DNA from 4 places in the Photobacterium atrarenae genome. Region 4 is predicted to be linked to each of the others. Evidence: predicted binding sites of a transcription regulator. Region 4 holds the regulator's gene; each other region holds the start of a gene.

Region 1 (8,064 bases), 1.6 Mb from region 4:
AATATCGGGCGGCGCAGTCAGGATCAGGGCGTTGGTATCGATGTGCGCAGAGATCATCACCTCTGAATTGATGCCCCCGGCAGGACGATTCTTGCTGCCGCCCTGTTTCTCGGCCTGCAAGTTCTCGGAAACCCCCTTGAGCACCTCAACCATGTCTTCGGCGTTAGCGTACTTGAGGTAGATCACCCGGTTGTTGCCCGAGGTTGCCATTTCCTTGTCCAGTTGGCGGATCAGGCGTTTGAGGCGATTACGGACCTGGGGATCTCCCGACAGCAGCACCGCATTGGTCCGCTCATCAGCCACTAGTTTCGGCTGCAGGAACTGAGGCGTTGATTTGGCATCGGCCGACTTATTCAGCGCTTCGACAATGCGCACCATTTCGGCTGCTGATGCGTTGTTGAGTTCAACGACATCAATTTCCTTATCACCGGCGCGATCGACCCGCTCGATAATCTCCGCCAGGCGACCCACGACCGCTGCCCGGCCGGTGATCATAATAATGTTGGCCGGATCGTAGTGCACCACGTTCCCTGCCCCGGCATTATCGTTAAGCTGGCGCAGCAACGGTGACAGCTCACGCACCGACACATTGCGCACCGCGATCACCCGGGTCACCACCTCATCGCCCTGCACGCGATCTTTGGCACCGACGACAGGAATGGCTGAGATTTTAGCGTCTTTATCACGGATCACCTTCAACACGCCGTTGTCCATTTCGACCACGGCAAAACCGTACACCTCCAGAACATTCAGGAAAAACTGGTAGTACTGCTCATCATTAAGCAAATCATAACTACGCACATTCACCTGGCCGCGTACTGCCGGATCGACAATGATGGTTTTCTGCAAGTTGCGCCCGACTATATTAATGAATTCCTGAATATCCGTTCCTTTGAAACTGGCGCTGAATTCATTGGCAAGTGCTGAGCTGCACAGCAAACTTCCGGCCAGCCACAGGGCACTTTTCCCTATCCATTTTTTCACAAAAAACTCCTGCTTATCGTCGCGTTCGCTAGCGCAACTCAATATAAATATCGTGTAACTGGCCTTCCCGCTCGACCGTCAACATAAATTCGGTGGCCTCAGACAGTTCCGTCCACAGCCGGGCCATCACGGCCGGATCCGTTAAATCGTTGCCGTTGAGGCTGACCGCCAAGTCATTGGGCTGCAGACCAACCGCATCAAACAGCGCACGCTCTTTCCCCGGATTGACCCGGTAGCCCACCAGCTCGTCGTCCTTTTTCACCTGAGACAGGCGAATGTAGCTAAACAGATTCTGGGGTTTTTCCAGAATCTCCTGCTTAATCCGCCCTAAATCACCGGCAACCGCAGCAGGCTGGGAGTTGGCTGCAGCACTCGGCTGGGGCTGCGGCTGAGATTTGCTGAACTTCATGCCATCGAGCATCAGGGTTTCATCCCGGCCGCTGTTGCGAATAATCACCCGATCAACATACACCGCCTGCAAGGTTGCCCGGGTTCCCTCGATGGCCTCATTCAACCCATAGGTATTCTGTCGGCCCCGATTGGCAATCACGGCCAGACTCGTGCCCGGTTCGGTACTGGCAACCACCCCCACCAGCGTCAGGTTCAGCCGGGTCTCCGGGGCATCCTGAGCCACGGGTTTCTTTTTCACTACCGGCGCGTTTTGCTGATAGCGACCAAACAGGTGCATCCCTAATACGTCCGACACCTGAAAACCATCCCGGTTCGCAGGGGAAACGGCCACCGTTTTTGCCTGCCAAGTCGCAGGCCCGGCCGTCGGCTGGAGTAAAGACCACACCAACCGACCTAAGAGCCATGCCAACATCACGACCAGCAGCCAGGTGGCTATACGGGTCAGTGTTTTCACTGACATCGGTCGCTTCGCCTGAAGCATTTCCAACCAATTTGCTGCAACCATTGCTAAACCATCTTCCTGTTGCTGTGAGTCCATTCGTCTGCCGTTCTGGCATCCGAATCAGTTAGCATACCGTTTCGTGCAAAATACAGCAGTTTTTTCATCGTAAAAAGAACAAATATAGCAAAACAGATCACGTAAAAAACATATCTACTATCAATAGACTAGACATTGCTCGTGAATTATTCCCGCCCGAGCGTTGAAATTGCGCCCGCCCGGCACCATTAAGTAAGGCTGACGCTGTTATGGCAATATGGTATTTTTAGCCCTCTTTGGGAGAAGGAGCACGTTATGGGCCAGCAAACGCCTGATTCAGACACTCTCCAGGTCCGTCTTGATAAGTGGCTCTGGGCCGCCCGGTTTTACAAAACCCGCTCGATTGCCCGCAATATGATCGAAGGTGGCAAGGTCCACTATAACGGCCAACGCTCCAAACCAAGCAAACTGGTTGAAGTTGGCGCCGAAGTCCGACTGCGACAAGGCAATGATGAAAAAACCATCACCATCATGAAATTGTCCGGTACCCGCCGGGGCGCCCCGGAAGCACAAACCCTTTACCAGGAAACGGCACAGAGCATCGAGCAACGCGAAGCCCATGCCCAAATGCGTAAACTCAATGCCTTCCACAACCCGAGTCCTGACAAGCGTCCTGATAAAAAACAGCGACGCGATATAATTAAGTTTAAAAGCAGTAACTGATTTTACCTGCTGGAGTAGAAAGTAAGATGACAAACGATAGTCTGTACCGTTACCTGTTTGACGGTGTATCTGTACGTGGTGAGCTTGTTCAGCTGAGCGACACCTATCAGCAAATCATTTCCAGCAAGGAATACCCGGCACCGGTACAACACCTGCTGGGCGAGCTGCTTGTCGCCACCAGCCTGCTAACCGCGACCCTGAAGTTTGAAGGGTCGATCACCGTGCAACTACAAGGCAACGGTCCGGTAAAGCTGGCCGTGATCAACGGCGACCATAACCAGCAGATGCGCGGTGTCGCCCGCTGGGATGGCGACGTCCAGGCCGGGACTATCACCGACCTGATTGGCAAGGGCCACCTGGTGATCACCATCACCCCGAACCAGGGTGAGCGCTACCAGGGCGTCGTCGGCCTCGAAGGCAACAGCCTGGCGGCCTGCCTGGAAAACTACTTTGCCAGCTCCGAACAGCTGAAAACCCGCATCTGGCTGCGCACCGGTGAAATTGACGGCCAGGCCAAAGCCGCCGGGATGCTACTGCAGATCCTGCCGGACGGCCAGGGCCATGAGAATGACTTCGAGCACCTGGAGCAATTGACCGAAACCGTCAAGAACGACGAGCTGTTTACCCTGCCGGCCCAGGATGTGCTGTACCGCTTGTACCACCAGGAGACCGTGAAGCTGTTTGATCCGCAGGACGTCTCTTTCCACTGCGGCTGCTCCCGTGAGCGCAGCGCCTCGGCGATTTGCTCCATTGAGCGTGACGAAGTCGAGCGTATTGTGGCCGAGGAAGGCCAAATTGCCCTGCACTGTGACTACTGTGGTACCAGCTATGCGTTTGACAGCGTCGATGTCGCGGCTCTGTTCGAAAATGCCGCCACAAACGGTTCAAATCAGGTCCATTAATTATTCTGTCGTAATAACCCTGAAAGTGAGTTACAGAAGCCGGCCGCCTGCCGGCTTTTCTTTTAACTGAAGCACAGTTTATTCCGCCCCACTGAAATTCAACTACGCCTTAAATCCCGCTTTTTTCAATAGAAATATTAATCCGAAACCCTAGCGCAAACGTTTCACAACACTGTAAAATCACCCCATAAAATGAATGATTACTTTTACTTACCCGTAACGTTGAAGTGGTTATTTTTTGATAAACATCCCTGAATTACCCCTTTAGGGTTGCTAGCATGGTCAACAGTTCAACAACATCTTACCCAAGGAGCACCTATGAGCGTCATGAACGTCGATAAGAAGGTTGCAAAAAATATGGATCTGTCTCAATACGGTATCAGCAATGTTACTGAGATTCTTCGCAACCCGTCTTACGAGCAGCTGTTCGAAGAAGAGACCAAGCCAGGACTGGAAGGTTACGAAAAAGGGATTGTTACGGAGCTGGGCGCCGTTGCCGTCGACACCGGCATCTTTACCGGCCGCTCACCGAAAGATAAATTCATCGTCAAAGACGACACCACCAAAGATACCCTATGGTGGGCCGATCAGGGCCAAAACGATAACAAAGCCATTGATCAAGCCGTCTGGAACGATCTGAAAGATCTAGTCACCGAGCAGCTGTCCGGCAAGCGCCTGTTTGTCATTGACGGCTACTGCGGTGCCAACCCGGATACCCGCCTGTGCATCCGGGTGATCACCGAAGTCGCCTGGCAGGCGCATTTCGTGAAAAACATGTTCATCCGCCCAAGCGAAGAAGAGCTGGCAACCTTCGAGCCGGATTTCGTGGTGATGAACGGCGCCAAGTGCACCAACCACAAGTGGAAAGAGCACGGCCTGAACTCAGAAAACTTCACCGTATTCAACCTGACCGAGAAAATGCAACTGATCGGCGGCACCTGGTACGGCGGCGAAATGAAGAAAGGCATGTTCGCGATGATGAACTACTTCCTGCCGCTGCAGGATATCGCCTCAATGCACTGCTCTGCCAACATGGGCAAAGACGGCGACGTTGCTGTGTTCTTCGGCCTGTCCGGCACAGGTAAAACCACCCTGTCGACCGATCCGAAACGTGCCCTTATTGGTGATGACGAGCACGGCTGGGACGATCACGGGGTGTTCAACTTCGAAGGCGGCTGCTACGCCAAAACCATCAACCTGTCAAAAGAAGCCGAGCCGGATATCTACAACGCGATTCGTCGTGACGCACTGCTGGAAAACGTTACCGTGCGCAGTGACGGTGCCATCGATTTCGACGATAACTCGAAAACCGAAAACACCCGCGTCTCCTACCCGATCTACCACATCGAGAATATCGTCAAGCCTGTTTCCAAAGGCGGTCATGCCAACAAGGTGATCTTCCTGTCGGCCGATGCCTTCGGTGTACTGCCACCGGTCTCTAAGCTGACGCCAGAACAAACCAAGTACCACTTCCTGTCTGGCTTTACCGCCAAACTGGCCGGGACTGAGCGCGGCATCACCGAGCCGACGCCTACCTTCTCAGCCTGTTTCGGTAACGCTTTCCTGACCCTGCACCCGACCAAATACGCGGAAGTCCTGGTCAAGCGCATGGAAGCGGCGGGCGCGGAAGCTTACCTGGTCAACACCGGCTGGAACGGCACCGGCAAGCGGATCTCCATCCAGGATACCCGCGGCATTATCGATGCCATCTTAGATGGCTCCATCGAACAGGCCGACACCAAACAGATCCCGGTCTTTAACCTGGAAGTCCCGACATCGCTGCCAGGTGTGGATCCAAACATCCTGGACCCTCGCGATACCTACACCGATCCACTGCAGTGGGAAAGCAAAGCGAAAGATCTGGCCGAGCGCTTTATCAACAACTTTGACAAGTACACCGACAATGAAGAAGGTGCCGCACTGGTTGCAGCTGGTCCACAGCTTGACTAACGGGCAACACCTCGAGCAATGTTTGCGCCCCTCTCCGGAGGGGCGTTTTTTATTGCGATGGCAAAAGCTGCTGAAATAAAACAAAAACTAAACCACGTTCTCACATCATCCCGCTTGCAGCGTACTGAATTTTCGGCCAATCTGAATCCATGCTATAGGAGAACACCATGCGTCTGGCCGGGAAGCTCATTGCAACTTTTATCATTATCAGCCTGCTGGCAACCACCATCCTGCTGGCGCTGCTGCACACCCGCCATGCCGCGCCCCTGATCGACCGCCTCGTCAACGCTTTCACCCCGTATCACATCAATACCACCACGGTGCGCTATCACATCCTGAAACCCTGGCACCTGCGGCTCGACGAGCTGAACATCCGACTTCCTGCCGCCGACGCACAGCCCCCCGAGCCGATCACCATTGCCCGCCTCGAGCTCTGGTTCAATCCCAGGCACCTGTTACGGCCGGGCTGGTCGTTCGACACGGTCTTGATTGACGGCCTCACACTCAGCAGCGCTGCGCCCCTGCAGACACTTCCGGCGATTGAAGCCACCCGCCTGGCCCTGACCAATTTCAACTGGCGCAGCGAAGACCTGACGTTGGCCAACAGCAAGCTCCAGCTCAACCACTGGCAAAGCAGCCCATCGGCCTCCTCGTACACCTACCAGGGCGACGTCCGGCTGGCCGCTGATACGATCCAGTGGCAGCAGCAAACGCTGGAGAATGTGCTGATCGACGGTCAGCGTGACGGAGAGCACTGGACACTCTACGGCTTTTCGTTTCGCTGGCACCAGGCCAATATCAGCGGCCAGGCAGAATACCAACCCGGCCCCGAGGCCCGACCGCTGTGGCGGATCCGCCAGCTCAGCCTGGCTGGCCTGAACCTGCAAGAGCCAACGCTGGCTACCTGGCTCAGCACCCGGTGGCACCAGTACCTGAGCGAGGCACAACCCGACATCTCGGTCGAGCGGCTGGATGTCCTCCACAGCAGTCTCGAGCTGCCGGGGCTGGTCCTCAACAGCGCCAACCTCTCCCTGCGCGACTGGCATCTTGATGGTGGCGGTTTACCTGCAGCGCTCTGGCAACAGCAGGAAGCCACATTGTCATTAGATGCCGACAGCCTGCGCTGGCAGGATCTTGTGCTGGACACACCGCTGGCCGAGCTGGCCTTTCGCCCGCAGCAAGTCCAGCTCACCGGCTTGTCCACCAAACTGCTGGGCGGCTATCTCACCACCGACGGAACCCTGACGCCTGATACCCTGGCCCTCAACCAGTTCACCGCCCGCAACATTCAGTGGGAATTACCACGCAACTGGACAGATCGGTTGCGCCACCTGAGCGCCCCGCTGAGTAATATCAGTGTACAGGAGCTCAAGATCGGCTATACCGCCCTCACCGCACCGGATCCCCGCTGGCCATTTCACCTCAACGGGCTCAATGTCAGCGGCTATGAGCTGCAGCTGAAACGCCGGGGACAACCTGGTTTATGGCAGGGGAGCCTGACGGCCAGCGCCAGCAGCGCCGGACTCAACGGGGTACCGGTTACCGAATCAATGCTGAAAATGACCAGCCAAGCCGGGCAATGGCAGTTGGAGCGGCTGACCCTGTCATTTGAGCAAGGCTTGATGGAAGCACAGGGGCAGATGGCCCTGGTACAGGAAGGGATGCCATGGCAGTTACAACTGAGCAGCGACAGCCTGCCGGCCACCGTGCTACCGCGCTGGTTACAGCTCCCGCTCATGGTCGACGGTATGCTGGATGTGACGCTCAACGCCCAAGGGTTAGGCCAGCATGCAACCGGCCTGGCCTATAGCCTGGCAGGCGAGTTGAACGCTACGCTGCGCCAGCTCCGGCTGAACCGGCAAACGACAGCCCAGCTCTGGCAGCAGTGGCAACAGCCGTCACCGACCTGGTATGCTGCGTCTCAATCCCCCGGCACACCGAGCCCTCAAGACTCAGCGGCCGGATCAGAAAAGGCCCGCAAGGCAGCGCAACAGACGGAACTGTTACAAATCAGCCCGATCCGGCTCCAGGCCGATCGCGGCCGGATCCAGATCCAGCCAATCGATATCAAGGGAGGAAGCTGGTCTGCCACGCTGGGCGGTCGGTGGGATCTGGCCCGGCCCGATGCCCAGCAGCTGGAACTCAATGCCGAGCAGGGCTGTGAGCGCCTGCAGCGGCGCTGGCAGGGGGATCAACAATCGGTGTCGCACACTTCCTGCGGCAATAACATATAGGTGCCGGTAAAGGTTGCCGCCTGCTGCTCGCCACTATAGATCTCCACATCGACCACCACCCGGCCTTTGCGGCCACCGGCCAGGCGATCGAGATCGCCACGCAGGCTTTCGACCCCAGCCAGAGCCCGGGGACGTTCTTTCACCGGAGCTGTGTAGCGGATTTTGCTATCCGCCAGCACGATATCCGCCTGTAGCTTACGCTCTTTAAGCAGCATCCAGACAAAGCCCCAGCCGGCCAGGGTCGCCATGGTGAAAATACTGCCGGCAAACATGCTCTGGCTGGGATTGAGGTTGGCATTGAGGCGGGCGCTGACTTCAAACCGGTAGCCGGTATACTGACTGATGGTGATCCCCATCTTATCACTAATCGGGATCTGGTACT
Region 2 (8,064 bases), 610 kb from region 4:
AATCTGTTTTTGGTGTATCATCCGAGCTTAACACAGGTGCCGATAATCTTTTAAACTCTTCATTCAAATTATGCTCTACTGAAGAAATATCGCCATGTACACCATCCTCTATTCCACGCCCAAGAGAAGGAATCAACTTGTATGATTGATCTGTAACTCCCCTAAACACATATTCTGGGCCACCTGATTTATCTTTATAAACAAAGGAAAGATATTCAACCCAAAATTCATCAACAGATTTAAACATTATTACTCCTTGTTTGAATAAAGCCTTAACAGTCAATGATGCTGAATACTAAATAACATGCGTATCATCTTGCCTAGACTTTAAACACATTATCTTGAGGAGCAAGCACTTAGGTTTGGCTTTGATATCTATGCTCGGTTTTTCGTGCGAGCAAAGCTATTATATGCATGTCATGAGACCTCGTATGCACCAGATTATCATAGAAAAGTATTTAATATCAGATAAATAGAGTTTTAGATCCTGTGCTAAGAGCGCCTTTTTTTCCTCGTGAACGATACGATGAATATTGCAAACCTGAGGATACCATTGATGACTGTCTATCAGCGGTTCTTCATCGGGTTGGCGGGACACAGACAACAAAAAAGCCACGATGAAACATCGTGGCTTTTGGGTCTTCGGGGTAGGGACGATTAAACCGTGAACTTACTCATCACTTCTTCCTGCTGATGGACTTTCTGGATCTGTTGCTCCATCGCCTGATTGGTGTTTTCGGCACCATCAGCCACCTGCACCGACAGCTCTTTGATGTTGAGGGTGTTGGTGTTGATCTCTTCGGCAACCAGGCTTTGCTCTTCGGCTGCTGAGGCGATTTGCAGGTTCATTTCGTTGATCTTCTCAATGGCAACATTGATTTGATTCAGAGCCTCGTCCGCTTCCTGGGCCTTGATGACCGTATTGGCAGCGGTTTGCTTGCTGTCACCCATCACATTGGCAGCCGTTGTCGCGCCGGACTGTAACTGCTCAATCATCTGGCGAATTTCGGTGGTGGATTCCTGGGTGCGTTGGGCCAGGGTCCGAACCTCATCGGCAACAACGGCGAAGCCACGGCCGGATTCCCCGGCGCGGGCCGCTTCAATCGCGGCGTTGAGGGCCAGCAGGTTGGTTTGATCGGCAATTTCGTTGATCACCTGCAAGATGGACTCGATGTTGCCGGTATCGCTTTCCAGCTGTTTCACCACGTCGACGGTGCGATCGATCTGGGCAGACAGATCATGAATTGCTGCGGTGGTGTGGGAGACAATCTGGCTCCCTTCAGACACTGAGGACTCAGCGGCCTGGGCGGCAGAGGCAGCATGCTGGGCATTGCTGGCGACATCAGCAGAGGTTGTCGCCATTTCATGCATTGCTGTCGCTAGCTGATCCAGCTCTGACAGCTGAGAGGACATTGCCCCGGCGGACTCCTTGGCCCCGGCGGCAGTCTGTTCGGTGCTGTGCAGGATGTCCTGGCTCAGTGACTTGGACTCGATGATCAAGTGTTGCAGCTTTTCGGTAAAGGCGTTGAAGCCTTTCGCCAGCTCGGCAAATTCTTGATCGGTATTGGTATCCAGGCGGCGGGTCAAATCGCCATGGCCGGAGGCGACATCCTGAATCGCATCATTGAGATCCTGGATCGGGCGCATCAGCACTTTGATCAGCAGCAGCAGGGCCACGATGCCGGTGATCAGCGCAATCACCGAGTAGAGGATGGAATCGGTTTTCAGCTTATCGACCGTAGCAAAGGCCAGGCTTTCATCCAGCACGGCACCGACATACCAGTTCTGACCCGGCACCTGAGTGAATGAAACGTTCAGCTGCTTACCGTCCTGGTCCAGCGTCACTGGTTGTTCACTGATCGCGATGTTCCCCAGGAAGGACGACATCGCCTGACCGTTATAGTCGGCATTCGGGTGGGCAATCACGGTGCCGTGATTGTCGACGATAAACAGGTACCCGGCATCAAACAGCGAGACCTGGTTCACTAGTGTAGCCAGGCCGCTCAGGCTGACATCAAAGAAAATGGCGCCTACAAATCGGTTTTGCTCAAATAAAGGGGTGGCGATAGACACCAGCATTTCTTTGGTCAGGGTATCGGGATACGGCTGGGTAATGATCAGGTCGCGGCTCTGCTGGGTGGCTTTATACCAAGGGCGGCTGCGCGGATCCCAGTTGGCGCCCGGGTTCCAGTTTGGATCGCTGCTGATGTAGCTGCCATCGCGTTCGAAACCCTGTCCGGCCAGCAAGAAAGCATTATGGATGGCCGGCTGATTCAGCACGGTCTGGATATTGTCCGCCGACAGATCCTGTTCAATCAGGCTGGTGGCGTAGCGGGCCAGCGATTTACTGCTGTTGAGCTCCGCATTGATGGTATTACTCATGCCGGACACAATTTCATCGATACTGTGGACAACCAGAGACTGAATCTCAGCTTTGGTTTTGAAATATTGGTTGGCGGAGAGCAGGGATAGGGCAGCAAGCAAGATGGCAGAGGATGTTGCAACAATCTTATGGCTGAACTTCATAGAATGAGACCTCAACGAGCACATGATGTGCCGTATTGTCCCTCGCTGGTGATAGAGATGTTAATCAAAGATGTCGAATTATGTGATCATGGAATATGAATAATTTGTTCCAGGTCATTTTTTGTTTAAATCTTGAACGGGTTGGCGTGGTTCGACAGCGAAATGTTGTTCCTATCAACAACTTTTCAGCGATTAAATATGCAACAAAACGAAAAATGGCGGCATACATGCCGCCATTTTTAACAGAGTTGAAACCTTATTCTGCGATCAAATCATACTCACTGCGCAAGATATCAATGATTTCAGCTTTCGGGTTATCGCTGAGGTGAATCGGCTGACCGGTAATTTTCTCAGCAATGCCAGTGTAGACTTTGGAGACCTGCATCAGGACTTCCTGTGGCAGAGCGTTATCACGCGCCAGCGCCTCACGCTCATCCATGCGGTCTTTATTGAGCAGGATATCCGGATCCGGGAAGTGGTTGAGCAGCAGCTGACGAAACTCTTCTTTTGAATTTTCAACAATGCGGCCGTCACGATACGCGGCACCATCCCAGATGCGTGAGGAATCCGGGGTGCCGACCTCATCCATATAAATCAGCTTTTCCTTGCCTTCGGCATCGGTAACATAGCCGAACTCAAACTTGGTATCGACGAAGATCTGATCCAATTTCGCTAGCGCGTTGCTGATCACCTTGAAACCGTCTTTGAGCAGGGTTTCGTAGCGGTCGATGTCTGCCGGAGAACTGAAGTTAAACGCGGCGTAGTTGTCTTCGATATTGCGGCGGGTGATATTGACATCATCAGCTTCCGGCACGCCCGGAATGCCTTTGAGGATCCCTTTGGTCGACGGGGTGATCAGTAGCTCCGGCAGTTTCTGATCTTTGCTCAGCCCTTCCGGCACTTCAATGCCACAGAATGCACGCTCGCCCTTGTCGTAGGCACGCCACATCGAGCCGGTGATGTACTGGCGGCAGATCGCCTCGATTTTCACCGGCTTGGCTTTCTGAACGATCCAGACAAACGGATGCGGGATATCCAGGATATGGCTGTCGGCCAGGCCGTTGTCACGGAAAAGCTGGAACCAGTGGTTGGAAATCGCATTCAAAGCGGCCCCTTTGCCCGGAACGCCTTTCATGCCGCCTTCGCCGTGCCAGATACAGTCAAAGGCCGAAATCCGATCACTGATCACCATGATGGCCAGCGGGGCATCCGGCTTCACGTTGTAGCCTTTCTCTATGATCAGGCGGCGGCTGTCAGCTTCCGTCAGCCAGTAGACAGAGCGTACTTTACCACTGTGGACAGGCTGGTCAGTACGGATCGGGAGGTCATCATTTACAGCGAGAACTTGATCGGCAAGGCTCATGGTGAATTCCTATTTCAAGAGTCGGGATACAGTCAAACAGGCCGCGCGGCGAGTTGAACAATCAACACGGCTCGTGCTGCCAATGGCGCTGATGATAGCAAAACCGTAACTGGCTTTCAGCAACAAAAGCAAACGTTTGCGCAATTAATTTTTGGAGAGCAGCAAGGCCGGGTGGTCACATCTTACCCAAATGAAATTTTTGTCAGGCGAAATGGCCGCGCCTGTGGCAAAATCTCTGGTTTGTCAGCTTATTTTCTTTCAGACTCAGGCCATCGCTATCTATGACGAGCTATACTCCCGAGCAGACCGCATTTATTCATCATGACTCAGGCAACGCCCTCTGTATCGCGGGAGCCGGCACCGGAAAAACCACCACCCTGGTTGGTCTGATTGAACAAAAGCTGGCACATATTCCGGCCGGGGAAATGCTGGTGCTGATGTTTAACCGCGATATCCGTACCGACTTTCAGCAGAAGCTCCAGGACAGTGGCCTCGGCCAGGCCGTTCCGGTCCACACCTTTCACAGCTTTTGTCTGCGCCTGCTCAATCAATCCGGCTTCATGGCCCAGACGGGATATCGGGTTGATTATCAGAGCGGCGAAAGTGATAAATCCCTGGTCAAGCAGGTGCTTCGCGCCATCGCCGGCACAGAAAAAAACTATCAGCGCCAGCAGATGATCAAAGATCCGAAAACCATCGAGCTGTTACTGAGCTTTATCGGTCTGGTCAAAGCCTACATGCTGCCGCCGCGGGAGGTGTTTCAACTGGCAGAGATCAGCCGGGACTATCTGTTCATCCTTGATGGGTTTGAGCAGTTTGAAACCCTGCGCAAGCAACAAAAAGTGTTGTTCTTTGACGACTGGCTGGTGGAGTCGGTCAAGCTGCTGGAGAACAATGAGGCGATCCGCAGCCATTATCACCAACACTGCAAGCTGGTGGTGGTCGATGAGTTTCAGGACATCAACACCGCCCAGTACCGGCTGCTCAAGCAGTTGCTCGGCCCGCAGACCCAACTGCTGGCGGTGGGGGATGTCGACCAGTGTATCTACAAGTGGCGCGGCAGTGCGCCGCAGTTTATGCTCAATTTTGAGCAGGATTTTGCACCGGCCAAAACTTATACCCTGTCACGAACCTTCCGCTTTGGTCACAGCCTGGCGCTCTCTGCCAGCCACCTGATTGCCAACAACAAGCAGCGCTTTCATGATTTTCTGACTGTCTCTGATAGGGGGATCGACGATACCCGGTTTGAGGTACTCGGCACTTCACGTCAGGTCGGCGAAATTGCCCAGGCGATCCAAAAAGATCTGGCGGCAGGGAGCGATCCGTCTCAGCAGGCGATTCTGGTCCGGCGCTGGTCACAGACCCTGCTGTTTGAGCTGGCGTTTCTCAGTAAGCAGGTGCCGTACCATATGCCGGTGCCGTCGGTGCTCGCCAGTAGCCGGGAAGTGAAATTGCTGATCGAACTGATGTCGCTCGCCACCGGCCGTTATGATCAATTGCCGGAGTCGAACAAAGGGCAGTTGTTGTTTAACCTGATGAGCTTCCCGCACTGTTATGTGCCGAACAAAACCCTGCGCCCGCTGTGCGATCAGCTGGCTGGGATGGACTCCGGCCAGTGGCTGACTTTTATCCGCCGCTATGAAAAAGCCAACAGCAGCCTCAAGCTCGAGAACCTGATCGAGCGGCTGGACTTGCTGGTTCGGCTGCAACGCAAGGGCAGTTTTCAGGCGTTGGAGGTTTTTAACCAGTACCGAAATGAAAGCGGTTTGGATAACTGGATCTGGAAAACCGAAGCCACGGCGACCGAGATCGAAGAAGCAGTGGAGCGGCTCGACAGTGTCGCGACCGTGCTGGAAACCATGGATCAGCCGTGCGAGAAAGCGTTGCAGTATTTCGAATACTATACCCAGCAATCGGTTAATCATGACAGGGAAGCGGGTGCGCGCGGGGTACAGCTGACCACCATATTCCGCGCCAAGGGCTGCGAATATGATCGGGTTTACCTGCCGTTCTGGGACAAAGATGCCTTTCCTTATATGAACAAGTCGTCCGGCAGCATCGGCGCAGACATTGAAGAAGAGCGGCGGTTAGCTTATGTCGCCATGACCCGGGCTAAGCAGCAAGCGACAGTTTACTTCACCGAACCGGAGAAGACCGCTGCCAATGCCGGGAAAGCCACCAACGCCAGTACCTTTGTGCTGGAGGCCAAAGCCGGCGTGGCGACAGAAGTCGGTCCGCTGTTGTATCAGGAGGGCGAGCTGCCTTATCACGCCTCACCGATCGTCGCGGAATACTACAAGCGGCTGGGACGGGAAGCCGATGTGCGAGCGCCTTGCAAAGAGCCACCTAAGCAAGAAGCACCTTGCAAAGAAACACCAGAACAAGCGGTTTCGACATTGGATGCGGCAGCATCTGAGGATTTAGCGTCCGGGTTAGCAATCGCAGCAGGACAGCACCCGGATTACAGCTATGGCTGGGCGCTGCGCCAACCTTTGCCGGATAATGCTACCAAGGTGCTGCAGGCGATGATCCGGAGCAAAACTGCCAAATATCTTGATGGCGAGATCAGCCGCCTGTGCCGGGAGTTGAAATCAGCCCCGCCAACCAAGCAGCAGGTCCTGGTCAATCGCCTGATTGTTGCTACCCATGCCAGAAGTCGGGTACGACGCTGAGTTGCCACAGTGGTATTTGTGGACCCATCTATGGGACCACGAACCTGGACCACGTTCTTTCGGAACGTGGCCTTGTTTCTGCTGAAGCGAGCCGGGCGTATTATTCCGGCCAGCTTTCCGCTTCAATTCTGGCCAGGGCTTCTGCGGCGCGCTGTAGCGCCGGCAGAAAGTGCAGCGCCTGCTCGGGTTTTAATCGCATGATGGGTGCCTGGATCGCAATACCCAGGTTCGAGCGCCCGGATGGGACCGGCACCAGAACGGCGACACAGAACAGGCCCGGCAGGAATTCTTCGTTATCGATGGCATAGCCGGTGCGTTTGACATTATCAAGCTCAGTTTCCAGCGCGTCGAAATCGGTGATGGTTTTTTCCGTGTACTGGGTCAGCTCGACATTACTCAGCAGTCGGCGTCGCTGCGAGCTGCTCATACTGGCCAGAAACAGTTTGCCGGAGGCGGAGCAGTGGACCGGTACCCGGGAGCCGGGGTGGAGATAAAACCGCAGCGGGGCCTCGGTTTCGACCCGGTCGACATAAATGACTTCGCCGCCGGAGAGCGCGGTGAGGTTACAGCTTTCGCCGACTTCCTCTTTCAGCTGGGCCAGCACGGCATGCCGGGCACTGTGGGTGGTGCTGTTCAGCAACAGCTTTTCCGCCAGACGCCGCAGCCGGACACCGGTGCTGTAGTGCCGTTCATCCCCGTCACGCTGGATAATCCCGGCGGTTTCGAGTTGTTGCAGCATCCGGTGCAGAGTCGGCTTCGGCAGCCCGGTCTCTTCCACCAGTTTCTGCAGCGAGAAAAATTCGTCCTTCTCTGCAATGACTTCCAGCAGTGAGAACAGGCGAAGGGTCGGCGTGTCTCCCTCGATACGCACGGGGGCAAGATCGGTTGTTTCTTTCACTGTACTCGTCATATCGCTTTGATTTCCCTATGTATCATCAATACATAATAGCAATTATACCGTTTATTTGAATATTCGTTGACCATAATCGGCTGAACAATTAATATTCAAATTGTATGTTAATATTTGGAATAAATCGTCTCATTAATTGTTGTTTGTTGTGGTGGGACCCAAACAAGGCAGGCAGAAATGAAGGCTATTGAACGTATTATTGAACAGGCAAAGCAGCGTCCGGTGCGGATCGTACTGAGTGAAGGGGATGATACCAGGGTGCTTCGTGCCGCCGCCAAGGCCGCGCAGGACGGGATTGCCGAGGTGATCCTGGTCGGCAATACGCCGCAGATCCAGGCCCGGGCCGAGGAGGAAGGCACGTGTATTGCGTCCTGCATCCTGATCGACCCGGCGACGTCCCCCTTGCGGCCGGCGCTGACCGATATGCTGTTCGCGCTGCGGGCTGGTAAAGGGATGACCCGGACGCAGGCAAAGCAAGCCGTGCTGGACCCGCTCTGTTATGCCAACCTGCTGGTTCGCTATGGCGCCGCCGACGGCTCGGTGGCGGGGGCGGTGCAGACCACCGCCAATGTGGTTCGCAGTGCGATTCAGGT
Region 3 (8,064 bases), 1.2 Mb from region 4:
GTCAATCGGATTATGGATCGGGGTGTCGGCAACGTGGGCCAATCGGACCAAACTGGAGGTTTCTCTTGACGTTTGCCGGGGGGCAAAGAGTTTTTCTGAGAGGTTCGTTTTTGATGGTTCAGACACAATGGGCTCCACTCATCCGGTGCTTTGGGTACATCAGGCATGTGAGGCGTGCCGAAAGCGGCTCGCACTACCTGCATACAATCATTTTAATCTCAACAGTATATCACTGACCGGAAGGGGTCTGCGTAGAACCGAAGGCAAAAACAAGACCCGCCAGCCAAGTTTTCTGAACTATGCTGATAGGACTGAGAAATATTTTCAGTGAGGATGGTATGAAAAATGTAGTCGCAGCAGCGAGTTTGCTGGTGTTTTCAAATGCCGTACTGGCCTTCGGCAGTGGGGGGGTTCTAGGGGGCAACCCGGGAGAGGCCTCCGGTGCCGTCAACGCCAAAATTGCGGTTTGTCTTGATGCCTCAGGCAACCAAATCCCCGGCTCTTACCAGGCTAAGCTGGACAGGCAATGCCAGCTGACCGGCGATGATATGATCGATCTCATCAACTACAACAACTTTTACCGCAATAAACCCAATGGGGAGTCCCTGTCCGATATTCGCGCCAAACGCTCAACATAAACACTTCCAAGCCCGATAACCAAGAAAAGGAGCCATCGGGCTCCTTTATCTTCACAACATCTGTTGCCGGAAACTTATTGCTTTGAAATCGGCTCAACGAAAGAGACGGCCATATCCCAAGGTTGCTCAATCCAAGTCTCCTGGGGGATATCCACAACATAGTCGTCCACCAGGTGTTTCCCGGCAGGCTTGGCACAAACCGTCACAAACTTGGCTTTCGGATACATCGCACGGATCATCTCAGCCGTGCCGCCAGTATCAACCAGATCATCAACCACCAGGAAACCTTCACCGTCGCCGTCGGCTTTTTTCAGCACTTTCATTTCACGCTGGTGATCATGGTCGTAGCTGGAAATACAAACGGTATCGACGTGGCGGATCCCCAACTCTCGTGCCAGGATCGCAGAAGGAACCAAACCACCGCGGCTCACTGCAATAATACCTTTCCACTGATCAGCCGGAAGCAGCTTTTCAGCCAGCTGACGTGTATACATTTGCATATTATCCCAGGTGATGACGAACTTGTTACTCATATCCGATGAACCTCTAAATCAGCAGCAGCGCCGCTGGATATTTATAAAACTGTTATAAGAAGATAATTTTAGCAAGAAACAGGGCCGAGATAGCCCAGACGCTAAGATTGACATCCCTTCCCTTGCCGCTCAGGACTTTAACCGCAGCATACGTAATAAAACCTAGGCCAATACCTTCAGCAATTGAGTATGTTAACGGCATTAACAGGCAAACGACAACTACAGGTGCCGCTTCTGTTAAGTCGCGCCAGTCTACGCTCACTAAACCGGACATCATCAGGATCGCGACATAGAACAAAGCGCCCGCAGTTGCATAGGCCGGCACCATGCCAGCCAACGGTGCAAAAAACAGCGCCAGCAGGAACATCCCCCCAACGGTGACCGCAGTCAGGCCGGTACGCCCACCCACGGCGACACCGGAGACACTCTCGACAAACGAGGTGGTATTAGAGGTGCCCAGCACAGCACCGACTGAAGTCGCCGTACTGTCTGCCAATAGCGCACGGTTCAGACGCGGCAGTTTTCCCTCTTTATCAATCAACTCAGCCTTAGTCGCAACACCGACCAGCGTACCTGCGGTATCGAACAGATCCACAAACAGGAAGGCAAAAACCACAGACACCAGACCGACTTCCAGCGCGCCATTGAAGTCCATCTGCATAAATGTCGGCGCAATGCTCGGTGGCATCGACACAATCCCGGCATATTGAATATCACCAAACGCAATGCCCATCACGGTGACGGCCAGAATGGCAATCAGGACCGCAGCCTTATAACCACGGTGCACCAAACCAATCGTCAGGAAGAAACCCAGAGATGCCATCACCGCAGGAAAGCTGGTCAAATCGCCCACGTGTACCAGGGTTGCCGGATTGTCGACCACAATTCCGGAACTTTGCAGCGCAATAAAGGCCAGGAACAGCCCGATACCGGCCGAGATCCCGGTTCGCAAAGCGGTTGGGATCGCATTAATGATCCACTCCCGAACCCGGAACACACTCAGCGCAATGAAACACAAGCCTGAGAAGAAAACCGCCGCCAGAGCGACCTGCCAGGTATGGCCCATGCCCAACACAACACTGTACGTGAAGAATGCGTTGAGTCCCATGCCCGGTGCCTGCGCAACCGGATAATTGGCGACAAAGCCCATGATAAAGCAACCCACCATCGCGGCCAGGCAGGTGGCGACAAAGACCGCCCCCTGATCCATTCCCGTGGTGGCCAACATCGTCGGGTTCACAAAGATGATATAAGCCATCGTCAGGAAGGTTGTCACACCGGCAAGCACTTCGGTTCGGACATCAGTCCCGTGCTCTTTCAGTTTGAAAATTTTCTCAAGCATTGCTCTCGGTTCCTTGGAGATAATCTGCGCTGGTTAGCATGGGCAATAGAAAACGTTTGCGTCCTCTATTTTTGGGGGGCGATTATAGTCGCCTTCATCGATAATTTCCAGCCAATCACGTAATTATCAGTAGCACGTCGAGCCAACTGGGCAAAACCACATCACTCAAAGCACGGAACTCAAAAAAGTAATTTTAAATCAGTAAATTAATCACAATAGAGTCGGTTCAACAATTGAACACATCGCTTTTTTAAGTCCGCCGCAAACGATTAATATGCACTAGGTTAATGGATAAAATAACGCTTAACACGCAATGTAATCGAATACAGCCTGAAAGCGGGCAATCTAACGATGTATCAGCAGCGGATAAAAAAAACGCCACGCCAAATCTGGCGTGGCGTAAGAATGTACTGAGTCACCCTAGCGGGTGGCCCTGAATTCTCAACAGAGTGGGGGGTGAACAATGCATCACTGTTCAGGGGTTGTGCCGGCCTACAGAAATAAGCCGACGCAATTTAAATTAGTAGCCGAAAGAGCTTGGGTACTGGAAGTTACCTGTGTACACAGAGCGGTTATTCCAATAGTTTGCAATTGAGTCAAATACTTTCATCTTTTATCACCATTTATATTAAGTAATTACAACACATTATTTCAGTGTTTCGCCATCATGGCATGACTTAATCTCGGTTCCTTGGAGGCGATATCTCGGGCTCATCCCAGAGCAGTTTACTGTGTCATTCGTCTTCAGCAGAAGATGGGAGAACTATACCCATCAAGTAATAAACTTTCAAGCATTTTCTTTAACCTCGTCACAGTTTTTATTTTTTAGTGTGATAGATCACTTTATTTTGTAACTTTATTACAATTTAATGACGATCACGTTTTTCACCAATCACGACTAAAGTGTAATCCTATCTTATTGATCTGCACCGCGGCCTCAACCTAATCTAAGCAATGATGGACCTAGAATAATAAACACAACAAGACAAAGGACTGGCTATGGGCATCATACAAAACCTCAGAGTGATCTCGATCAGCCGCCGGCTGTATTTGCTGGGCATCACCATCACCGTACTATCGCTCATCCCGCTCGTCATTTTTGCCTCCAATTATCAATCCAACATGCTGGAGCAAAAACGGATCAAAACCCGTCATTTGGTTGAGTCTGCCCACAGCCTGTTTCGCTTTTATTACGAACAGGAACAACAAGGGCTGCTCAGCCGGGAGCAGGCACAGGCGCAGGCAACCCAGGCTATTGCCGCACTGCGTTATGAAGATAAGGACTATTTCTGGATCAACGATTTAGAGCCGCGCATGGTGATGCATCCATTTAAGCCAGCCCTCAATGGCAAGCCGCTGGGCAGCTTCGCGGATCCGCACGGCAACCGACTATTTAGCGATATGGTCAAAGTAGTCAAAACGCAAGGTGCCGGCTTTGTTGACTATTATTGGGAGAAACCGGGCGCAGATATCCCGGTGGCCAAGATTTCTTACGTCAAAGGGTTTGAACCCTGGGGCTGGCTGGTCGGCTCAGGCGTCTATATCGATGATATCCAAGCCCAGTTCATCTCAGAGGTGAAAGCGCTCGGGCTGATACTGCTCGGCTTTCTGTCAGTGATGTTCGTGATGGCCTCGCTGATCGGCCGCTCGATCACCGCACCGTGCGAGGAAACCCTGGCAGCGATGACAGACATTGCCGAAGGGGATGGCGACCTCACCCTACGCCTGCCGGACCATGGCAATGATGAGCTGGGACGCCTGGCCCGTGCCTACAATACCTTTGCCGATCGGATCTGTGACATGCTCAGAGATGTCGCGCCAGTTAGTGAACACATCAGCTCGACCGCCACCCAACTCAACGCAGTGTCGCGCCAAACCGTTCACAGCGCCACCGAATCCCACACCGGAGTCGACAGCGTGACGGCGGCGATGCAACAACTCCATACCAATAACCAGCAAGTGTCCGGCTCGGCCCAACAGGCAGCTGAAGCCGCATCAATAGCCCATCAGCAAAGCGAAAACAGCATCGCGGTGGTGTCGAACTCGTCAACAGAAATGCATGCCCTGCTCCAGCTCCTCGACAATACCGACGCCAGTGCCCAAGCCCTGGCCAAAGACTCGCAAACCATCGGCTCTGTGCTCGTGGTGATCCGGGAAATTGCCGAGCAGACCAATCTTCTGGCCCTCAATGCGGCCATTGAAGCGGCCCGGGCCGGGGAGCAAGGACGCGGCTTTGCCGTGGTAGCCGATGAAGTGCGAACCCTGGCGACCCGGACCCAAAGCAGCACCAATGAAATCGAAAGCATCATTGACAGCCTACAAGCCCGGGCAACGGAAGTGAGCGAGGCACTACAGCAAACCCGGGAGCAGTCAACCAACACCGCCAGGCACTCCGAAGAGGTCGCCGACGCACTGACCGCAATTGGCCAGCAGATCCGTACCATTCGTGAGCTGAACCAGCATATAGCAGGCGCGAGCACTCAGCAGACCGAAGCCGCTGAAAATATCAATCATAACCTGCTGCAACTGGCTGAGCACAGCCAGACGACAGTTCATCAGGGCGAGCAGATTTCATCGGCCAGCGAGCAGTTACTTGCGAGCGGTCACAAACTCAATCGCCATCTGTCACATTTTAAGATTTAGCTGTCACCGTTTCAGGCACAGTGGTATCCTTGGGGCAATCGCGATAGTTTAATCTGCTAACTTATTTAGCTCATTGGCCGATAATCAGCTAGTGAATCGCTTCAGTCCAAAAGTTTATAAGGGAGACTGCTGTGTCTGAGATCAGTCAACTGTCACCGCAACCAGTGTGGCAATTCTTCGATCAAATCTGCTCAATTCCTCACCCTTCCAAACACGAAGAGCAACTTGCTCAGCACATTATCCGCTTCGCTGAAAGCGAAGGCCTGGACGTGCGTCGTGACGCGGTCGGGAACGTCTTCATCAAGAAACCTGCGACCCCGGGCATGGAAAACCGCAAAGGTGTCGTCCTGCAAGCCCATATCGATATGGTGCCGCAGAAAAATGAAGATACTGAGCATGAGTTCACCCGTGATCCGATCCAGCCGTATATTGACGGTGAATGGGTGACTGCCAAAGGCACCACCCTGGGTGCAGACAACGGTATGGGCATGGCCGCCTGTCTGGCAGTTCTGGCTGCGAAAGACATTGAACACGGCCCGCTGGAAGTGCTGCTGACCATTGATGAAGAAGCTGGCATGACAGGTGCCTTTGGCCTGGAAGCCGGTTGGCTGGAAGGCGATATCCTGCTCAACACCGACTCTGAGCAGGAAGGCGAAGTGTACATGGGCTGTGCCGGCGGCGTCGACGGTGCAATCACCCTGGACATCGCACGTGAAGGCGTGCCTAGCGATCACGCCGGCGCCAAGCTGGTGATCAAGGGGCTCAAAGGCGGCCACTCCGGCTGTGATATTCACACCGGTCGCGGCAACGCCAACAAGCTGCTGGGTCGCTTCCTGTACGCTCACGCCGATGAGTTAGGCCTGCGCCTGAATCACGTAAGCGGCGGCACCCTGCGCAATGCGATCCCGCGCGAAGCATTCGCCCAGGTTTCCCTGCCGGCAGCCAATGTCGACAAACTCAACACGTTATTTGCCCACTACCAGACGATCCTGACTGCCGAGCTGGGCAAAATCGAAACTGATTTGAACCTGTTTGTCGAGCCGGCAGATCGACCTGCCGATGTTATGACCACAGCTGCCCAGCAGCGCCTACTAGCGGTGCTGAACGCCTGTCCGAACGGCGTGATCCGCATGAGCGATGAGATTGAAGGCGTCGTTGAAACCTCACTAAACGTCGGGGTGATCACAACTGAAGCAAACCAAGTGACAATCCTGTGTCTAGTTCGCTCACTGATTGACAGTGGTCGCAGCAACGTCGAGGGCATGCTCAAGGCCGTCGCTGAACTGGCTGGTGCAACATGCGAGTTCTCCGGCGCTTACCCGGGCTGGAAGCCGGATGCCGACTCTGAAGTCATGCACCTGTTCCGTGAAACCTATGAGTCAATCTATGGGAAGAAACCGAACATCATGGTGATCCATGCCGGTCTGGAATGTGGCCTGTTTAAAGAGCCGTACCCGAACATGGATATGATCTCTTTCGGGCCGACCATCAAGTTCCCGCACTCTCCGGATGAGAAGGTCAATATTGAAACCGTTGGTCTGTTCTGGGAGCAAATGGTTGCGATCCTGAAAAATATCCCGGTCAAAGCGTAAACCGCGCTTTCCCGCAAGACGAAGGCGAGTGTAATACTCGCCTTTTTATCGCCTGTGCCCCCTGCCCTGCCGAGGCTAAAATCCTTCGAAAGACAGCTGCTGTGCTTTGATCCCCTGCTCTAGCCCGACGCTGATCCCAATCAAGCGAATTTCCCGATCCTGCTGCCGGGTCAACGCTTCTGTTAACAGCCCGACAAACTGTGCTTTATCCAGCTGGTGCTGGGTATGCTCGACCGTGGTCTGCTGAAAATCGGCAAATTTAACTTTCACGCCCTGCTTGGCAATATTCAGCGCTGGCCTGACCCGGCGCAGGCGTTTTTCAAGCTCCGGGTATAGCCGCTCAACCACTTCCCAGCACTGTTCATAACTGCTGATATTCTGGGCAAAGGTGCGCTCAACCCCGACCGACTTGCGCTCGCGCTCAACCACCACCTCGCGCTCATCAATCCCATGCGCGCGCGACCAGAGCGACTGACCGAACTTGCCAAACTGCTTGAGCAGTAAATGCCGGTCATACTGTTGAACATCCCGCCCGACGTACAGACCTTTCTCATGCAATTTCTGGATGGTTACCTTGCCGACACCCGGGATCTTTTCAAGCTTAAGAGTGGCGACAAAATCCGGCACCTCTTCAGGGATCACCACAAACTGACCATCCGGCTTATTCAGATCGGAAGCGATCTTGGCAATAAATTTAACTGGCGCAATGCCGGCTGACGCCGTCAGATCCAGCTCCTCGCGGATCGCCCGGCGAATATCCTGCGCAATCAGCGTCGCGGAGCCATGCAGCTGCTCACACTCTGTCACGTCCAGGTAAGCTTCATCCAGAGAGAGCGGTTCGATTTTATCAGTATAACGCTGGAATACGGCCCGGATCTGGCGCGAGACTGATTTGTAGACTTCCATCCGGCCCGGAACCAATGTCAGATGGGGACACAGTTGCATTGCTTTGGCTGTCGGCATCGCCGAGCGTACACCGTATTCACGGGCCAGGTAGTTACAGGTACTGAGCACACCACGCTGCTCTGAGCGGCCACCAATGGCAATGGGTACCTCCTTCAGTGCCGGATTATCCCGCATTTCAACCGCCGCAAAAAAGCAATCCATATCAACATGGATGATTTTGCGCGGGTACTGTTGAGGAGAAGAAGGGTTAGCCATGTCCGCTCAATACTCATCATCGATCGCAGCGCGCCGCGAACGTCAGGTAACTGTTTTTATATACAGTAACCATTATAGTGAGTGAAGCGTATCATGGGAAGCCGCAGAGCTGAAAAACAACAACCCCGGCGAACGCCGGGGTTGGTTTCGTTTCA
Region 4 (8,064 bases):
TACGGCATCGCTCGGTATCACATTTCCTTTTAACGTATTGCTCGGCGTACCGTTTTTTATCGCCTTAGGACAATACCTTCAAGGTTAAAACCAAGCAGGTCCGCAGGTGCCTCATCGCAGCATCGAGCCCCTGGAAAATACCCAGCAAAAAGCATTGCCTGCCCACACGGGCAGGCCATGGGAAGCAACCCTGAGTTCAATGGGGTTCCCCGTCCTCGTAGTCACTCAGCTCAATCCCCAGCTCTTCAGCGACTGCTGCCCAGTACGGCTCGGCTTCACAAACACAGCAATCACACCAGGGAGCGATTCCCTCATGCATGCTCATCCGCCGCGTCGGTTTGGTTTCACTTGTGGGTTGCCCTGAATGCCCGGCTCGGGATCGATTATAATCAGCCATGATGCCTACTCCATTCGATGCTGCTCTTTTGAGTGTATCGCATCACCGACAGGCTGCCTTCATCGTAGACAGATTACAGTTCGTCAGGCTCCCCGAAACAAACAGGGCCTGTCGGCATAACCGACAGGCCCTGAAAATCTGTTTTGAGCACAAGTACTTATAGCTCTTCTTCCGAGGTAGAAGTCACTTCGCTACCATCCTGAATGCGCTTGTGACCTTCCTGCAGATGCACGAAATCCACCAGATCATCACCGCTCACCTGGAACGCCTGACCAAAACCTTTGACGAACAGGCCCTGCGTTGGCTCCAAACGGAACAAGGTGAAATCTTCCAGACCACTCAGACCATCAACAATCTCGCCAAAACGTGCTCTCAGCCCGGCAATAGCTTCAACCCAGCGCTCACTCTGACGCTCAACCACCACCACATTGGCTTCAAAGGTCAATCGCTTACGGGCATAAATCGTCTTCGAGGTGCTTTCATCTTCGATCATCATCAGCGATACCTGTGGGTTTTCCAGCAGGTTGCGGGCATGCTTGGCAATCTGGCTGATCAGCACATAATAGCCATCTTCCAACATCGCAAACGGCGCATAGCTGACATTCGGCTTGCCTTCAGCATCCACAGTCGCCAGTTGCAGTGTCTGGCAAACTTCGCGAAATTCTTTAATTTCCGGGCCCAGGCGGTTTTGCAAACGCGCTTGTTTGACATCACTCATGATTGTTACTCTCCAAGAATCTGTTGTTTGAGTTGTTTAAATTGTTCAATTTGTTCCGGGAACAGCTGACGTTGCTTATCACGCCCCAAGTAGACTTTAAAGATACATTCGCCGTTATCCGCCAGAAAGCCGATAAAATAAGTGGCATTGCCGTTCGACGGCTTGCTGACCAGAACCACCTGGGCAACACGATCCAGGCGAAGGTGACCATGTAACTCACCTTCCTTCCCCATCAAGTTATAATAGCCGCGCGCTTCTTTTCCTTTCGGGAAAGGCGCCTTAATTTCAAAAATCGACCCCATCGAATGGACAATGGTGGTCATTGGCCCCCAGGAAGGCAAGGTTTCCAGCACGGCCTGAGCATGCTCGCCCGGCAGGGTTTCAACCCACTCAGACGGGAAGGCCATAATCACCTCCCCTTCTGTAATATCCAACTCCTGAGCAATCAGTACCGCATGCAACGCCGGGTTTTCAGCCAGCATCTCCGCAACTTTGATCTTCAGGGATTCTAAAGCAATTTTTTCAAACACTGTTTCTCTCCAAATCACACTGTATCAGAACTGTACCAGAGCAACAGGTTGCCTACAGTGCATGGGGTTCGTCTGACGAAGTCACGCTTCAAAGGCACTCATCATGCACGTCGCCATGCTTGCTGCAGCAACCAGCTCAATCGCAACAGCGAAACTGCCCACAACATGAAGTAAGGCGCCTTTCAAATGATAGCGGATCGTATTTGCACGCATCATAATGACCCGCAAACAACATTGCAAATGATAATTGATATTATTCGTGTTTCGTGGATAATGAGGGAAAAGTTCGTCCCACAAGCGACCCTGACAACTCTATTGATAATATTAGTTTCTATTTATCAATCAGTTGCTAATCATTGTTCGCCATTATTATCTTGCGGGAGAATCCTGAATCATTCACCGGCATCCGGCATCAATTGAAGGTAGATCCACCCAAATGAACATGACACGTTATGTCACCGCTGCCGCTGTCTTCATACTCGTTCACGATATCAAACCACACAACTATTAATGGAAAAGGATTAATCATGAAGCGTATTGCTCTGGCGACCGCACTCCTGCTCACCACAAGCGCAGCCTGGGCTAGTGAACGGATCATCAGCGCGGGGGCCGCCGTCACCGAGCTGATGTATGCGCTCGATGCCCAGTCGCAAATTGCGGCGGTTGATATTACCAGCAAGCCACTGGTCGATCAGTCAGTTCCGACGTTGGGCTACCATCGCCAGCTCTCTGCCGAAAGCCTGATCGCCCTCAATCCGACCCGCTTGCTGGGATCAAATGAGATGGGACCGAAAACGACCCTGGACTTGCTCCGTCAGGCCGGGATCGCAGTCAATATCCTCAACTCCGGCGAAACCGTGGATGATTTGATGATCCGAATTGATCAGGTCGGCGAACTCACGGGCAAGCAGGCCCAGGCAGCCGTTTTACAACAGGACGTCAAAGCCAAGCTTGCGGTTATCCAGGCGAACCTGGCACAAACCCAAACACCGAAGAAAGTCCTGTTTTTGTTGATCCGCGAAGGCCGCCCAGCCAATGTAGCCGGGCGCAACACCACTGCCGATACCGTGATCACTTTAGCCGGAGGGGTAAACCCGGCAGCCGAGGCCGTCGAATCCTACAAACCGATCTCCGTCGAAGCGATGGTGGAAATGCAACCCGATATCATTCTGCTTAGCTCACGCACCCTGTCCCATATTGGCAGTGCCGATGATCTGCTGCAGAAAATGCCACTGCTCGTTGCGACCCCGGCGGGACAGAACAAAGCAATCGCCACCATTGATGGCACCGCACTGATCGGCGGACTGGGCCTGAAAAGCCTGAACGAAGCGGCACGTTTGAACACCGTGTTTTACCCACACTAACTGACCCGAATAACACTATGCAGTTTCAACGCATTCCTGCCGCCATTATTTTTCCGCTAGGCCTGCTGGTCCTGGCAGCCGCGATCACCAGCTCGGTCGTCGTCGGTCCGATGGGTATCAGCTTTAGCGACAGCCTGAAAGCCCTGCTGCCCTGGCAGCCCGAGCTCCCGGCACATATTCAGATTGTGATCCACCAAATCCGGCTGCCGCGCACCCTGCTCTGTATTGCCGTCGGGGCCATTCTGGCCCTGTGCGGCGCCGTGATGCAAGGCCTGTTCCGAAACCCGCTGGCTGATCCCGGCATTATCGGCGTTTCCGGCGGTGCCAGCCTGGGCGCGGCTTTGGCGATTGTTGTATTTGCACCGCTGGCAACAAACTATCCATTGCTGCTCTCGCTGGGCACCGTACCAGTCTTCGCGTTTGTCGGCGGCGCGGTGAGCACCTACCTGGTCTATCGCCTCGGCACTGACAAAAACGGCACTTCAGTGACCGTCATGCTATTGGCCGGGGTGGCCATTGCTGCGCTTTCCGGCGCTGCAATGGGCCTGATGAACTATCTGGCCGATGATCAGGCGCTGCGAGATCTGTCTTTATGGAGCATGGGCTCGCTGGCTGGCGCGACTTGGCCGGGGATCGCCCTGGCGTTCGTGGCCTTAGGAGCCCTGATGCTGCTGTTTGATCGCGATGCCAATGGCCTCAATGCCTTCTTGCTCGGTGAAGCGGAAGCCCGGCATATGGGCATCAATGTCCAGCGGCTCAAACGTCGTTTGATCCTGCTGTGCGCTGCCGGTGTCGGGATCTGTGTTGCCTTGAGCGGCGTGATTGGCTTTCTCGGCCTGATCATCCCGCATCTGGGCCGTATGCTGTGTGGTCCGAACCACAAAACCTTGCTCCCACTTTCAGCGCTGCTGGGGGCACTGGTACTGCTGGTGGCCGATATGCTGGCGCGTGTCGTGGCTGCCCCGACGGAATTACCGGTGGGGATTATTACCGCGATTCTCGGCGCGCCATTCTTTATCTTTATGCTGATGAAGCAACGAGGCAGAATGTCATGACTCCTCCTCAAAATCCTGTCTCGGCACCCGAGCATCCGACCCCCGCGATTGAAGCCCGTGCGTTGAATCTGACCCTGGGCGGAAAGAAGCTGCTGGATGATTTTAGCCTCAATATTGCCAGCGGCGAACTGACCGCCCTGCTCGGACCGAATGGCGCCGGAAAAAGTAGCCTGTTGAAAGTATTGTGCGGTGAAGCCGAAGGCGGTGGCACAATTCGCTTTTTTGGGAAAGAGCGCAAAGATTACCCACCAGCTACGCTGGCCAAACACCTGGGTATCTTGCCGCAGCACAGCAACCTGGCCTTCGCCTTTACCGCCCGGGAAGTGGTTGAGCTGGGCAGCCTCCCTCTACAACTAACGAGAAAAGACACCCAGGCGTTGGCGACGGAAAAAATGACCCAGGTCGACGTCCTCGAACTTCAGGACCGGTTGTACCCATCTTTATCCGGGGGGGAGAAACAGCGGGTGCACCTGGCCCGGGTGCTGACCCAACTCAGCCACGCTGGCGACCAGTGCATATTGATGCTGGATGAGCCGACATCGGCCCTGGATCTCTCCCACCAGCACCAGACCTTGCAAGTAGCCCGAACACTGGCTAACGCTGGCGCCGCAGTGATTGTGGTGATCCATGACCTCAATCTGGCCGCCCAATATGCCGACCGTTTGGTGATCGTCAACCATGGCAAGGTGCAGGCCGACGGGCCCCCCTGGCAGGCTTTAACCCCCGACACTATTCAGCGGGTCTACGGCTGGCCGGTCCATGTCAGCAAGCACCCGACCCAGGATTTTCCGGTGGTCCTGCCTGCGGCATAGCCCAAAAAGTGATTCCTGCTCAACGACCTGCTTTCTCACCCCCCCGGTTCTGCCGGGGCTATCTGATGCAACGGTCACTACATCAGATATGCATCCAAGTTTAGAAAAATTGCAGTAAGTTTGTTGATATCTATCAAGAATTATCACCTTGCGATACAGAAACGTTGCACTGTGCGCTACACTCAGTAGAATGTGATCGCAAGCGATTACACAATGCAACGCCTGAAAGGTGAGGAAGAAAGCCGCTCGTCAGAGAAGCGGCTTTTTGACGTTTTATACGCAGTATGAAACAGCATGATGGTCTTTATGAACGCAGATCATCATGCCAAACTGAACAATTATCTGGCCTGACTCCCGGAGGCATACCAGATACTTATTCAGTTTGGTACATGGCTGTTGAATGCTGTTCAGATCAATGAAGATAAATGGGCCCAGGCCCACTTTGAATTATTAGAAGAATAAGTATGGCAACGATTAAAGATGTTGCACGTTTGGCAGGTGTTTCAACCACAACAGTGTCTCACGTGATCAATAAAACCCGGTTTGTTGCAGAAGCAACTCAGAAGAAAGTTCTGGCCGCTGTAGACGAACTCAACTATGCCCCGAGTGCTGTGGCGCGTAGCCTGAAATGTAATACCACCCGAACCATCGGCATGCTGGTCACCAAGTCGACCAACCCATTTTTCGCCGAAGTAGTTCACGGTGTCGAAGAATACTGCTACGGAGAAGGCTACACCCTGATCCTGTGTAATACCGAAGGCAACCTGGAAAAACAGCGCGATTACCTGCGAATGCTGGCTGAGAAACGCGTGGATGGCCTGCTGGTGATGTGTTCCGATCTTGACGATAAGCTGCTGGCCCTGCTGGAACGCCAGAAAGATCTGCCGATGGTGATCATGGACTGGGGACCAGAGAGCCCGCATACCGACAAGATTCAGGACAATGCTGAGCTGGGCGGATATGTCGCGACCAAGTACTTTATTGAGCACGGCCACCAGAAAATTGGCTGCCTCACCGGCCATACCGAGAAACTCACGTGCCGTGAGCGCCTCAAAGGCTTCTACAAAGCAATGGAAGAAGCCAATCTGAGCGTAAATCCGGACTGGCTGATTGAAGGTGACTTTGAATGTGAATCTGCTGTTGCCGCGGCAAAGCAATATATCGCGATGGACGATCGCCCAAGCGCCATTTTCTGTTTCAATGATATTATGGCCATGGCGCTGATCAGTACCTTTGAGCAGGCCGGGCTGCGCGTACCGGATGATGTTTCCATTATCGGCTACGACAATATCGACCTGGCGCCTTACTTCTCTCCGCCGCTGACCACCATCCACCAGCCGAAGCAGCGCCTGGGTCAGAAGGCCATTGAGATCCTGATGGCACGGGTGAAAGACAAACAACATGAGCGCCGTATCTTTGAGATGGCTCCGGAATTGGTTGTCCGTAAATCTGTCAAGAAGATAAACGCTTAATTGCTTATCACTTTCAATTTTGCCATACAAAAAAACCGATAGCTTGCTATCGGTTTTTTGTTGCAATTTTGACATTGCCCTCAAGTTCTATTACTGACAAAGTTATTTATGGGTAAATCATGGGTTAGAATCGTTCTAAAACTGTGCTACCTGTTCAAAAATTGTGACTCTTGGATATTCTTGTCCCGATGATATTGCTTTATTTGTGGAAGGAGTGTCACATTTTTAAAAGTGGGACCAAGTTCAAAAATATCTTCTGAGATATGCTTATTTGTGTCACGAACAAGGCAAACCATTTGAAAGAATGGGACGCAAAGCTTCCGGCCTAAAAGTCGCTTATTTATCAATAATTAAGTCAACTTATGGTAGCGGGGTTGCCGATGGATATAGCAAGAAGTCATGCTCAGAATTCTGACAAATCCCTGACATTGCTTTTCTTTGAAATTTGCTAATCTGAATCCTCGCTCTGTTGTTAGGTGACTCAAGAAATTTTTCACCGAGAAAGAAGCATGGACAAACCAGTACTTAAAGATTCTCTTCGACTATTTCGTTGTTTTGACAATGTAAAATCACGTTCAATGTTTGGTGGCTTTGGAGTTTTCTCAGGCGAAACCATGTTTGCGTTAGTGGTTAACGACAAACTGCACCTGCGGGCCAATGCTGAAAACGAAGAACAATTCAAGAAAGCCGGATTGAGCCCGTACGTTTACAAAAAACGTGGGTTCCCGGTGGTCACGAAACATTACGCAATTCCTGAGGAATGGTGGAATGAACCGGAGAAAATCATCGAACACGCAAAGCACTCTTTTGAAGCTGCCAAGCAGGATAAAGAAAAGAAAAGCCAGAGTGGCCCAAGCCGGATCAAGGATCTGCCGAACCTGCGCTTAGCTAATGAGCGGATGTTGAAAAAAGCAGGGATCACGACCGTCGATGAGCTCTACGAAGCCGGTGCGTTGAACGCTTTCAAAGCGTTGCAGGAAACCCACCAGGACACGGTTAATATCGATTTGCTGTGGGCCCTTGAGGGTGCGGTCAGCGGACGCCATTGGTCTGTGATTCCGCAGCAGCGTCGCTCTGAGCTGTTGGCGAAATTAAACTCCTGAGCAACCCACCTATCGGTTTCTCTGAACATACCTATTTCGAAAGAGGCGATTTCCGCCTCTTTCTGCTCCCCAGTATCCCTCACTGGCCTTCCACATCATATGACTACCAGTAACTGAACAACAGTCTGCCAAGGAGCTCTCCCTCACACGACGTAGAATGTCAAATTTGCACCAAGTGAATGACATTTTTCTGTGAAGAAATGCCAAACATTGACACCACTCCCAAAGCTGTTCACAAATCAGTCAACAAGGTTTTCATCCCCTGCTGGCTCAGTAGAATTGGGGCGTCAACGCAGCCGCCGCAGGGAGGGTCTTATGTACAGCTCGCAACCTTTTCCAGGACAATCCAGCCAGATGTTCAAAGACAAGTTTTGCAAATGGCCGAAACTGATGCGTTTGTTAGTTTTGCTCAACTTGCTGCCCACCATTGTGATTGTCTTCGTCGTCCATCAGCAACTCGCCCCATTTTCAATGCTGGATGAAGTGTTGGCAGTGACCGCAGGGTTTAACGGCCTCCTCCTGTTGTGGGGGGTACTGCTTAAAATCCGCTCTAAAAAGTACTGGTATCGCAATTACCATATCGGTAAAACCATGGCTGTAGCCTTGCTGCCGG

The links. The regulator PurR, encoded in region 4, represses purine synthesis genes. The targets are predictions, from matches to a motif close to TNANGNAAACGTTTNCNTNA.
Region 1: pckA (phosphoenolpyruvate carboxykinase (ATP)) is a predicted target of PurR. The motif match lies at 3,650-3,669, and genes of this name have one in related genera.
Region 2: NNL38_RS09570 (phosphoribosylaminoimidazolesuccinocarboxamide synthase) is a predicted target of PurR. The motif match lies at 4,014-4,033, and genes of this name have one in related genera.
Region 3: NNL38_RS12205 (NCS2 family permease) is a predicted target of PurR. The motif match lies at 2,558-2,577, and genes of this name have one in related genera.

The regions. Positions count from the first base shown of each region.
Region 1 covers NZ_CP101508.1:3,299,822-3,307,885, forward strand. The annotation lists gene gspD (type II secretion system secretin GspD) at 1-984, opposite strand, end outside; gene gspC (type II secretion system protein GspC) at 1,013-1,900, opposite strand; gene hslR (ribosome-associated heat shock protein Hsp15) at 2,189-2,596, shown strand; gene hslO (Hsp33 family molecular chaperone HslO) at 2,623-3,498, shown strand; gene pckA (phosphoenolpyruvate carboxykinase (ATP)) at 3,817-5,448, shown strand; gene NNL38_RS15395 (AsmA family protein) at 5,616-7,682, shown strand; gene NNL38_RS15400 (bifunctional GNAT family N-acetyltransferase/hotdog fold thioesterase) at 7,640-8,064, opposite strand, start outside.
Region 2 covers NZ_CP101508.1:2,006,919-2,014,982, reverse strand. The annotation lists gene NNL38_RS09580 (FRG domain-containing protein) at 1-247, opposite strand, end outside; gene NNL38_RS09575 (methyl-accepting chemotaxis protein) at 658-2,526, opposite strand; gene NNL38_RS09570 (phosphoribosylaminoimidazolesuccinocarboxamide synthase) at 2,783-3,889, opposite strand; gene NNL38_RS09565 (ATP-dependent helicase) at 4,171-6,561, shown strand; gene NNL38_RS09560 (IclR family transcriptional regulator) at 6,662-7,471, opposite strand; gene pta (phosphate acetyltransferase) at 7,649-8,064, shown strand, end outside.
Region 3 covers NZ_CP101508.1:2,591,795-2,599,858, forward strand. The annotation lists gene frsA (esterase FrsA) at 1-126, opposite strand, end outside; gene NNL38_RS12195 (hypothetical protein) at 339-638, shown strand; gene gpt (xanthine phosphoribosyltransferase) at 713-1,171, opposite strand; gene NNL38_RS12205 (NCS2 family permease) at 1,224-2,513, opposite strand; gene vcdP (small protein VcdP) at 3,034-3,123, opposite strand; gene NNL38_RS12210 (methyl-accepting chemotaxis protein) at 3,513-5,156, shown strand; gene NNL38_RS12215 (aminoacyl-histidine dipeptidase) at 5,288-6,748, shown strand; gene dinB (DNA polymerase IV) at 6,824-7,909, opposite strand.
Region 4 covers NZ_CP101508.1:1,394,659-1,402,722, reverse strand. The annotation lists gene NNL38_RS06605 (sodium-dependent bicarbonate transport family permease) at 1-88, shown strand, start outside; gene NNL38_RS06600 (hypothetical protein) at 197-397, opposite strand; gene hutZ (heme utilization protein HutZ) at 555-1,115, opposite strand; gene hutX (heme utilization cystosolic carrier protein HutX) at 1,121-1,597, opposite strand; gene NNL38_RS06585 (hypothetical protein) at 1,727-1,861, opposite strand; gene NNL38_RS06580 (heme/hemin ABC transporter substrate-binding protein) at 2,173-3,009, shown strand; gene NNL38_RS06575 (FecCD family ABC transporter permease) at 3,027-4,064, shown strand; gene NNL38_RS06570 (heme ABC transporter ATP-binding protein) at 4,061-4,876, shown strand; gene purR (HTH-type transcriptional repressor PurR) at 5,341-6,348, shown strand; cyclic di-GMP riboswitch class I at 6,625-6,730, shown strand; gene NNL38_RS06560 (TfoX/Sxy family DNA transformation protein) at 6,858-7,451, shown strand; gene NNL38_RS06555 (hypothetical protein) at 7,767-8,064, shown strand, end outside.